2 regions of the Prauserella oleivorans genome follow, and region 1 is predicted to be linked to the other one. Evidence: riboswitches for the same ligand, from Rfam matches in the RefSeq annotation. Region 1 holds a riboswitch; the other holds the start of a gene.

Region 1 (5,129 bases):
GGTACGTGCTGTCCTTCGCGGGCACGGTGACCTTCCGCAACGCCAGGGCGCTGCACGAGGCCGCCAAGCTCGTGCCCTCGGACGGCTACCTGGTCGAGACGGACGCGCCGTTCCTGACGCCCCATCCGTTCCGGGGCAGGCCCAACGAGCCGTACTGCGCGGCCTACACCGTGCACGGCCTCGCCGAACTCCGGGGCGAACCGGTGGAGGACGTCGCGAATGCCGTCCGGGCCAACGCCGAACGCGTCTTCCGATTGCCCAGCGTCACCTCGGGTTGAACGGACTGCGACAAAGGTGGAGACCTGTCCGTCATTCGACTCAGTGATCAAGCTCACGAGATTGCAGGGGGTGTTTGCGCAACCCCTAGGGGGTTCGTTACGGTCCCGTGACCGTGCTGGATGGTGGTTCGGACGAGCCGCCAACTGGTTGGCCCACAGTCACGTCGGTGTACGTCGGGGTGATGTCCTCCGGGACGTCAAGGGGCGGCGCTGACTGCGGGAGTCCTGGCCATGCGTGAAAGGGATTGACCCTGTGACTGGTAGCTACGGGCGCGCTGACGCGGGTCTCGACGCCTCGCCGAGATCCGGCGGCTCGACAGCCCTGCTCGACCGGCCGTACGACCTGGAGTTCTCGTCCGACCCCCGGGTGACCCGGGGCGACGTTCTCGCCGTGCTCGGCCCCGACGCCGACGACCTGATGGCCGAGGCGAACGTCGACGTCGACGAGCTCATCCGGCTCATCAACGCCGAGACGACCATGCTCCCCGCCATCGTCGTCCCCGACGAGGCGGCCGCCGACCGCACCGCGGAGGCCGACGAGGAGCCCGAGGACGGTCTCGCCACCGCGGTCAAGACGTGGAAGAAGCGTTTTCTCAAGGGCACCGTCCTCGCCGTGATGATGACGCTCACCGGTGGCGGTGCCGCGGCGCTCGCGATGAACAAGAGCGTCACGCTCGATGTCGACGGCGAGAAGCAGACCGTCCGCAGCTTCGGTGACACCGTCGGCGAGGTCCTCTCCGACGCGGGCATCTCGGTCGGCGCGCACGACGCCCTCTCGCCCTCCCCGCAGGCCGAGGTCGGCGACGGTGGGGTCATCAAGCTGGAGCGCGGCCGCCACCTCAACCTGATCGTCGACGGCGAGCAGCGCGAGTCCTGGGTCCGCGCCACCACCGTCGGCGAGGCGCTGACACAGCTCGGCCTCGACGAGCTCAACCAGAAGGGCACCTGGTTCTCCACGCCGGTCAACGGCGAGGTGCCGCTGGAGGGCATGACCCTCGAGGTGAAGACGCTCAAGCACATCACCCTCTTCGACGGCGGCAACGCCCCGCGAGAGCTGACCACCAACGCCGTCACGGCGAAGGAGCTCCTGCGCGAGCTCAACCTCAGCCTGGGCCCCGAGGACGAGATCGACGGCGGCCTGGAGCTCCGGCTCCTCGACGGTGCCGAGGTGCACATCAGCCGCACCGGCGTCTCCGTGGTGAACGAGACGGAGATCATCGAGCCGGAGGTCCGCTACGTCGAGGACCCCGAGCTCGAAGAGGGCAAGGAGATCGTCGAGGAAGAGGGCGTTCCCGGCGAGAAGATCGTCACCTACCGCGTCACCAAGAAGAACGACCGCGAGATCGCCCGCGAGGAGCTGTCGAGCAAGGTCGTCAAGGAGGCGAAGGAGAAGGTCGTGCGGGTCGGCACCAAGGAGCCGCCGCAGCCGGTCATCTCCGACGGTGCGGTGTGGGACCGCCTCGCCGAGTGCGAGTCCGGCGGCAACTGGGCCACCAACACCGGCAACGGCTACTACGGTGGCCTGCAGTTCGACAAGAGCACCTGGGACGCCTACGGCGGCGACGCCTACGCCGCCTACCCGCACCAGGCCAGCCGCGAGCAGCAGATCGCCATCGCCACCAAGGTCCGCGACGACCGCGGTGGGTACGGCGCCTGGCCGTCGTGCTCGTCGCAGCTTGGCCTCTCGTAACCAGCTCCGCCGCGCGCCGCGCCCCGACCACCACCCCTGGTCGAGGCGGGGCGCGCCGCTGTGCTGAACTCGGAAGGTGACCGCCGAGACGCCGAGCCTGCTCGGGCCCGCCGAGATCCGGGGGCTTGCCGCCGAACTCGACGTGCGCCCCACGAAGAAGCTCGGGCAGAACTTCGTGCACGACGCCAACACGGTGCGCCGCATCGTCGAGCTCGCCGACGTCGGTGCCGATGACGTCGTGCTGGAGGTCGGCCCCGGGCTCGGGTCGCTGACGCTCGGCCTGCTCGGTTCCGGTGCGCGCGTCGTGGCCGTGGAGATCGACCAGGTGCTCGCCGGGCGGCTGCCCGAGACCGTGCGAGCCCACGCGCCCGCGGCGGCGGACCGGCTGGCCGTCGTCGCCGACGACGCGCTGCGCCTGCGGGCCACCGACCTCGACGTGGCTCCGGACGCGCTCGTCGCCAACCTGCCGTACAACGTCGCCGTGCCGGTGGTGCTCCACCTGCTCGGCGAGCTGCCGTCGCTGCGGCGGGCGCTCGTCATGGTCCAGACCGAGGTGGCCGACCGCATGGCCGCCGCTCCCGGCAGCCGCGTCTACGGCGTGCCGAGCGTGAAGCTGGCGTGGTACGGCACCGCGCGCAAGGTCGCCGCCGTGCCGAGGTCGGTGTTCTGGCCGGTGCCGAACGTCGACTCGTCGCTCGTCGCCTTCGAGCGCGGGCAACCTCGGGAAGGTGTGGACCGCGACCGCGTGTTCGCGCTCGTCGACGCGGCTTTCTCCCAGCGGCGGAAGACTCTGCGTGCCGCACTGGCCGGGTGGGCCGGTTCGGCCGTTCGCGCCGGCGAGCTCCTCGCCGCGGCGGGGATCGATCCACGCACGCGCGGGGAACAGCTCGGCATCGAGGACTACGTCGCCATCGCGGCGAACGTGTGATCTGTACCCACCGGCTTGCTTTCGCGTGTCCGGTTCGGGTGTACTTTATGGGCATCCATCCCGAGCGACCGAGAGACCTGGCTCGACGACGTCGCAGCAACCGCCCGCGGTGATCGCGGGAAGGTGCTAACGCCAGGACCGATGGAGGATCCTGTGTACCGCTCGCGACTGCTCACGAAGCGCCGAGTCGTCGATCAAGGCCGCCGCACGGTCAGTGCGTGTTGTCGCCACCGCGCCGCTTCCTGATCCGACTCAGTACCACCTTTCGTCACCTTCCAGCGCCCGTCCTGGTCCGGACGTGTGTCGCTGCGACTCGAGCTGTCTTGGAGCCTTCGTGATCACCGTCGACAACGTGAGCAAGTCGTTCCCCGGTCGTGCCGGTGCGCCCGTGCACGCCCTGCGCGAGGTGAGCCTCGACGTGGGCGCGGGCGCGCTGTACGGCGTGGTCGGCGCCGAGGGCGCCGGCAAGTCGACGCTGGCCCGGTGCGTCGCGCTGCAGGAACGGCCGGACCGCGGTGCCGTGCGGTACGACGGCATCAACCTCACGGCGCTCGAGGGTCGCAAACTCCGGGAGGCGCGCAGCCAGGTCGGTGTGGTCGACCCGAAACTGCGGCCGGAGCGCACCGTGGCGGGCAACGTCGCCGCGCCGCTCGAGCGCCTCGGAGTGGACGCGCCCCGCCGCCGTCAGCGGGTGGGCACGTTGCTCGACCTCATCGGGCTCAGCCGCGCGGCCGCCCAGCTGCCCGCCGAGCTGACGCCGGGACAACAACGCCGGGTCGCCGTGGCCCGGGCGCTCGCCACGGCACCTGCCGTGCTGCTGGCCGACGACCCGACCGGCGGCGTCGACGCCGAAGAGAGCGGCGCGGTGCTGTCGGTGCTCGATCGCGCCCGCGCCGAGTTCGGGGCGACCGTTCTCGTCACCACGCCCGACCCGGCGGTGGTGCGGCGCGTGTGCGACGACGTCGCCCTGCTCGAGCGCGGCTCGGTGGTGGAGAGCGGCAACCTGCTGGGGCTGCTCGGCAAGCACGGCAGCCGGATCGCGGACGAGCTGCTGCCCGTCATCACGACCTCCCGCGCCGAGGCCGCTCAGTACGACGTCGCGGTGGACGTGGTGCTCGTCGGCTTCGCGGCCGTCGGCGCCCTGCTTCCGGAGGCCGCGAGCCGGTTCGACGTCGAGCTCGCCACCATCGGCGGTGGCCTGACCCGCTTCGGTGACACGCCGGTCGCGAGGTTCCGCCTCGGTGTGCGGGGGCAGCGCGCCGACGCGGCGCTGGCGTGGATCGCCGAGCGCGGCGCCCACGTCACGCACACCCTGTGCGGCCTGCGCAACGTGGCCGCCTGACCAGCCGTCCGAGGGCGACATCGGAGCTGGTCGCGCGCCGCTGGTGATACCGCCAAGTAGGCTTGGGACGTGCTCGCCGTCGTACCTCCGCCCGTGACCGTCAAGGTGCCCTCCAAGATCAACGTGCACCTGTCGGTCGGTGAGGCGCGCAAGGACGGCTACCACGAGCTCACGACGATCTTCCAGGCTCTGTCGCTGAGCGACGAGGTGACCGTCGCCGCCGCCGAGGAACCCGGCCTGGAGGTGCACGGCGAAGGGGCCAAGGTCGTGCCGACCGGCGAGAACAACCTCGCCTGGCGCGCCGTCCACGCGCTCGCCGAGCACGTCGGCCGTCCGGCGGCCGACCTCGCCAAGGTCCGGATCGTGCTGCGCAAGGGCATCCCCGTGGCCGGTGGCATGGCGGGCGGCAGCGCCGACGCGGCCGCCACCCTGGTCGGGCTGGCAGCGCTGTGGAAGCTCGACCTCGGCCGCGACGAGCTCGCCCACGTCGCCGCCACGCTCGGCAGCGACGTCCCGTTCGCCCTCTACGGCGGCACCGCGCTGGGCACCGGCCGGGGCGAGGAGCTGGTGCCCGTGCTGTCGCGGCACGTCTTCCACTGGGTTCTGGCGTTCGACCAACGCGGGCTGTCCACGCCCCGGGTGTACGGCGAGCTCGACCGGCTGCGCAGTGCGGGCGACCCGCCGCGCGTCGGTTCGCACGCGCCCGTCGTCGAGGCGCTGGCCTCGGGCGATCCGCACCGGCTCGCGCCGCTGCTCGGCAACGACCTGCAGGCCGCCGCGGTGTCGCTGCGGCCGAACCTCCGGCGCACACTGCGGGCGGGAGTCGACGCGGGCGCGCTCGCGGGCGTGGTGTCCGGGTCCGGTCCGACCTGTGCGTTCCTGTGCGAGGAC
Region 2 (5,129 bases), 2.6 Mb from region 1:
TGAACGCGATCATCCGCTGCCCCGGCACGGCCACCCGGGCCATGGCATGTTGACCGGTCCATTCCGTGCTGGTCGTCCGGCGCCAGACCGTCGTCGCCCTGCCCACCAGCACCCGCCCGGCTGCCCGTTCCCGCGGCCGCACCACGCCGGCACCGACGGAACGCACACCGGAACCCGGCGGTGCTCCCCACCATTCGAACCCCGTTCCACCCAGTCCGTCGCGGCGGGTCAGCCGACGCGGACGGTGTCCGTTCCGCGACCACCATTGCCGCCAGGCCCCGCTCCGGCACCGCACCCGGTCACCTGGGCTTTCCCCGTCGGACCTGCCGACCTGGGCCCGGTGACCGATTGTTATGCTTTCCAGCTGTTGCCGTATGGCATTCCGCCAGGGAGGAAGACCGGCCGAGCCGGTGCCATGACGAATGCGGCAGCGAGGATCCCGCCGAACAGATGAAGGAGCGCCCGCGTGGCCAACATCAAGTCCCAGATGAAGCGCATCAAGACCAACGAGAAGCGCCGGCAGCGCAACCAGGCCGTCAAGTCGGCGGTGAAGACCTCGATCCGCAAGTTCCGCGAGGCGGCGGAGGCCGGCGACAAGGAAAAGGCTATCGAGCTGCAGCGTGAGGCCGCCCGCAAGCTCGACAAGGCCGCGAGCAAGGGCGTGATCCACAAGAACCAGGCCGCGAACAAGAAGTCGGCCATGGCCCAGCGCCTGAACAAGCTCTGATCGTCGAATCGTTCACGAAGCCCCGGTGACCACGGTCTCCGGGGCTTCGTCGTACCAGACCCGGGCCATCGCCCTGGACGTCCATCCGGCGCTGGTGCGTCCGCGTGACCTGCCCCGGTCGCGTCTGACCAGCGTGCCAGGGTCACACAGGGTGAGCGGGACGCAGCGGCAGTCGCGTCGTTCGACCGGGTCGGAACCTGGACCGAGACCCGGATTCGCCCGTCCGGATCGCGTCCCGGGCGCGACGGCTACGGCGGGCCGACGGGCCCCGGTCACGACGGCCCCGGCAGCGCTAGCGCCGTTGCCTGGCGGCCGCGATCTCGAGCACGGCACGTTCGAGTGCGTAGTCGGGGTCGGCTGCCGCGCCCTTCACCTCGGCGTTGACGCGGGCGACGATGCGCATGGCGTCGGCGAGCGGGCCCGCGCTCCAGCCGCGTGCCTGCCCTTGCGCCTTGCGGATCTTCCACGGCGGCATCCCGAGTTCGCCCGCCAGCTGGTTCGGGTTGCCACGGCCGGCAGCCGACACCCGCGCGGTGGTGCGCACGGCATCGGCCAGCGCGTCGGCGATCAACACGTGCGGCACGCCGATCTGCTGTGCCCACCGCAGCGACTCCAGCGCGGCCGCCCGGTCTCCGGCGACCGCCTTCTCCGCGACGAGGAAGCCGGTGACATCGGCCTTGCCTCGGTGGTAGCGCCGGACGGCATCCTCGTCGACCTTGCCCCCGGAGTCCGCGACGAGCTGAGCAGCCGCGGACGCGAGTTCCCGCAGATCGGAGCCCACGGCGTCGACGAGGGCGGCCACGCCCGCGGCGTCGATCCGGCCACCTGCGCGGCGCACCTCGTTGCGGACGAAAGCCTCCCGCTCGGCGGGCTTGGTGATCTTCTCGCACTCGGTCACCACTGCCCCTGCCTTGCGCAAGGCACTCGGCAGCGACTTCGCGGCCTTGCTCCGCCCACCACCGGAGTGGACGACGACGAGCACGACGCCGTCCGCGGGGTCCTTCACGTACGACAGGACGGCGTCCGCGAGCTCCTGCGAGATGTCCTGCGCGTGCTCGAGCACGATCACCCGCCCCTCGCTGAACAGCGACGGGCTGACCAACTCGGCGAGCTCCGGCGGCGTGATGTCGGACACGCGCATCCGCGTCAGTTCGGCGGTGTCGTCGGCCAGCCGCGACGAGTCCAGCGCCGCGCGGACAGCGCGCTCGACGAGCAGTTCCTCGTCTCCGAGCACGAGCTGCAGTGGCGCGGGGGTGGTGGCTGGCGCGGTCACGTCTCGATCCTGCCACGGTGATGTGGAGCGCATGGCCATGGCACTCCGTGATCGCCATGCCGTAATGTGGGGCCCGACGCCGCGCAGGACGCGGCGGACAACCGAATACCGCTCATCCAGAGGGGCAGAGGGAACGGCCCGATGAAGCCCCGGCAACCGGCGTCAGCCTGTCATCTCGATTCCGCGAGGTAGCTGACGACCACGGTGCCAATTCCGACCCGTGCCAGCGGGGCAGATGAGGAAAGGAACCTCGCGATGACTGCAGCCCTTGAAACCTCCACCAAGCGCACCGTGGACCTCGGTCCCGCCGTCGAGCTGGTGTCGAAGGAAGAGGGGCACCGACAGCCTCTGGCTCCCGAGTTCGTGTCCGCCGAGGACTTCTCGCCGCTCGAGGTCGCCTACGACTTCGGCCGGGTCCGCCGGGAGGACATCGAGTCGGGTCCGCGCAACATCTGGCGCTACAAGAAGCTGCTGCCCGTTCCCTCCAATGTCGAGGAGATCCCGAACACCGAGCCTGGCTGTACCCGGCTGATCCGTGCCGACCGGCTCGCGAAGGCTCTCGGTGTCAAGCGCGTCTGGGTCAAGGACGACACCGGCAACCCGACGCACTCGTTCAAGGACCGCGTGGTCGCCGTCGCGCTGGCCGCGGCGCGCGAGTTCGGTTTCGACACCCTGGCCTGTCCGTCGACGGGCAACCTCGCTAACGCCGTCGCCGCCGCGGCCGCCCGCGCCGGCTGGCAGTCGGTGGTGCTCATCCCGTCCTCGCTGGAACGCGCGAAGATCCTCACCACGGCCGTATACGACGGCGCCCTCATCGCCGTCGACGGTAACTACGACGACGTCAACCGGCTGGCCACGCAGCTCGCCGCCGAGCACGAGACGTGGGCGTTCGTCAACGTCAACGTTCGCCCGTACTACTCGGAGGGCTCCAAGACCCTGGGCTTCGAGGTCGCCGAGCAGCTCGGCTGGCGGCTGCCGGAGCAGATCGTGGTGCCGATCGCGTCCGGTTCGCAGCTGACCAAGGTCGACAAGGGCTTCCGTGAGCTCGGCCAGCTGGGCCTGGTGGAGGAGACCCCGTACAAGGTGTTCGGCGCACAGGCCACCGGGTGCTCCCCCGTGTCCTCGGCCTTCCGCGCGGGCCACGACGTGGTGCAGCCGGTCAAACCGGACACCATCGCCCGTTCCCTCGCCATCGGCAACCCCGCCGACGGTCCGTACGTGCTGGACACGGTGAACCGGACGGGCGGCGCGATCGAGGACGTCACCGACGAGGAGGTCGTCGAAGGCATCCGGCTGCTGGCCCGGACCGAGGGCATCTTCACCGAGACCGCGGGCGGTGTCACCGTCGCGACGACGAAGAAGCTCATCGAAACCGGCAAGCTCGACCCGGACGCCGAGACGGTGCTGCTCATCACCGGTGACGGCCTGAAGACACTCGACGCCGTCGAGGGTCGGATCGGTCCGAAGGCGACGGTGCCGCCGTCCGCCGATGCCGTACGGCAGGTGCTCGGCTCCTGAGCTCCTCCGGTGCTCGCGCCGGAGTTTGTAGGCTGTCAGCGGCCGGGCCCGCGCCGGACGACGACGGGACCCTGCTCACCTGCCACCACCGCGGTGTCGCCGCTCGTGTCGGTGCGTGCGACGAGCGCGCCACCCTGCGACAGTGTCCGTAGGGTCGTGGGGTTCGGGTGGCCGTAGGTGTTGTCGGCACCCACGCTCACCAGCGCCACCCTGGGCCCGACCGCGGCGAGGAACCGCGGCAACGTGAAGCGGCTGCCGTGGTGCGGCACCTTCAGGATCTCGGCGCGCACATCGGCGCCGCTGCTGAGCAGGTCGCCCTGGGCTGTCAGCTCGACGTCGCCCGTCAGCAGCACCCGTCCGGCAGGCGTGTCCGCCCTGAGCACCACGGACGTGTTGTTGATTCCGGTTCCTTCCTCCTCCTCTCCGACCTGGACCGGCGCAACGTAGTGCGGCCCCAGCACGTGGAGCGTGAGCGACGGCCAGTCGAGCCGTTGTCCCACGTGCAGCTCGACCAGCGGTACGCCGTGTGCGGCGGCCTCCTCGACCACCTCGCGCCACGCCCACGCGGGCGTCCTGCCCGCACCGACGGCGACCGCGCCGACGGCACGTCCCTCGAACACCGACGCCAAGCCGCCGACGTGGTCGGCGTGCAGGTGGCTCAGAACCACCAGCGGCACGCGCTCGATCCCCAGGTGGTCCAAGCATCGATCGAGCACACCCGGCTCGGGACCGGTGTCGACGACCACCGCACGGCCCTCCTCGCCGGTCGACAGGACCAGGCCATCGCCCTGCCCGACGTCGCAGGCGACCACCGCCCAGCCGTCCGGTGGCCAGCCCGGCGCAACGACCTGTGTCGGCACCGCCACCACCAACACCGATGCCAGCGCCACGGCGAGCGCCACCCGGGCGGTCCGGTACCGCAGGGCCACGACGACCAGCGCCACAACGCCCGCGGCGAGCAACCCGCCCCACCAGCCGGGTGGCCACGGCAGCACCGCGCCCGGCACGCCCGAGGCCTCGCGGGCGACGAACACCAGCCAGCTCAGTCCGGGCCCGGTGACGTGCACCAGCACCTCGGCCGCGGCAGGCCAGGGCAGCGACAACGCCGCGGCCAGCACACCGAGGACGGTGATCGGGGCGACCACCGGTGCGGCGACGAGGTTGGCGACGACGGACACCACGCTGATCTCACCGGCCATGCCCGCGATCACCGGTGCCGTCGCGAGGAACGCCGCGACGGGCACGGCGAGTGCCTCGGCCACACCGACCGGAACGCGACGCCGCGCCATGGCCTCGGTCCACCGTGGAGCCAGGAACACCAGACCTGCCGTCGCGACCACGGAGAGCGCGAACCCCATGCTCGTGGCCATCGCGGGGTCGAACGCCACCAGGAGGCAGACGGCAGCGGCGAGCGCGGGTACCGCGGACCGACGCCGGCCCAGGACCAGCGCCAGCAGGCCGACCGCGCCCATGACGCCGGCACGCAACACGCTCGGCTCGTACCCGACCAGGACCACGAACCCGACGAGCACGGCACCGGCGAGAACTGCCGACAGTCGTGGGCCTGCACGCAATCCGCGGGCCAGCAGGAGCACCGCGCCGCAGACGATC

What was found. Region 1 has a riboswitch for S-adenosylmethionine ahead of ACFSZT_RS10365 (methionine ABC transporter ATP-binding protein). Riboswitches for the same ligand answer to the same signal wherever they lie in the genome.
Region 2: it holds a riboswitch for S-adenosylmethionine, as region 1 does, so the genes downstream of both, thrC (threonine synthase) here and ACFSZT_RS10365 (methionine ABC transporter ATP-binding protein) in region 1, are expected to answer to the same signal.

Annotation. Positions count from the first base shown of each region.
Region 1 is NZ_JBHUNT010000001.1:2,082,273-2,087,401, forward strand. Features, by position in the region: gene ACFSZT_RS10350 (TatD family hydrolase) at 1-278, shown strand, start outside; gene ACFSZT_RS10355 (transglycosylase family protein) at 601-1,968, shown strand; gene rsmA (16S rRNA (adenine(1518)-N(6)/adenine(1519)-N(6))-dimethyltransferase RsmA) at 2,045-2,896, shown strand; SAM riboswitch class I at 2,949-3,044, shown strand; gene ACFSZT_RS10365 (methionine ABC transporter ATP-binding protein) at 3,231-4,238, shown strand; gene ACFSZT_RS10370 (4-(cytidine 5'-diphospho)-2-C-methyl-D-erythritol kinase) at 4,308-5,129, shown strand, end outside.
Region 2 is NZ_JBHUNT010000001.1:4,640,749-4,645,877, forward strand. Features, by position in the region: gene ACFSZT_RS22815 (hypothetical protein) at 1-166, opposite strand, end outside; gene rpsT (30S ribosomal protein S20) at 467-727, shown strand; gene holA (DNA polymerase III subunit delta) at 1,020-2,000, opposite strand; SAM riboswitch class I at 2,110-2,242, shown strand; gene thrC (threonine synthase) at 2,256-3,518, shown strand; gene ACFSZT_RS22835 (ComEC/Rec2 family competence protein) at 3,554-5,129, opposite strand, start outside.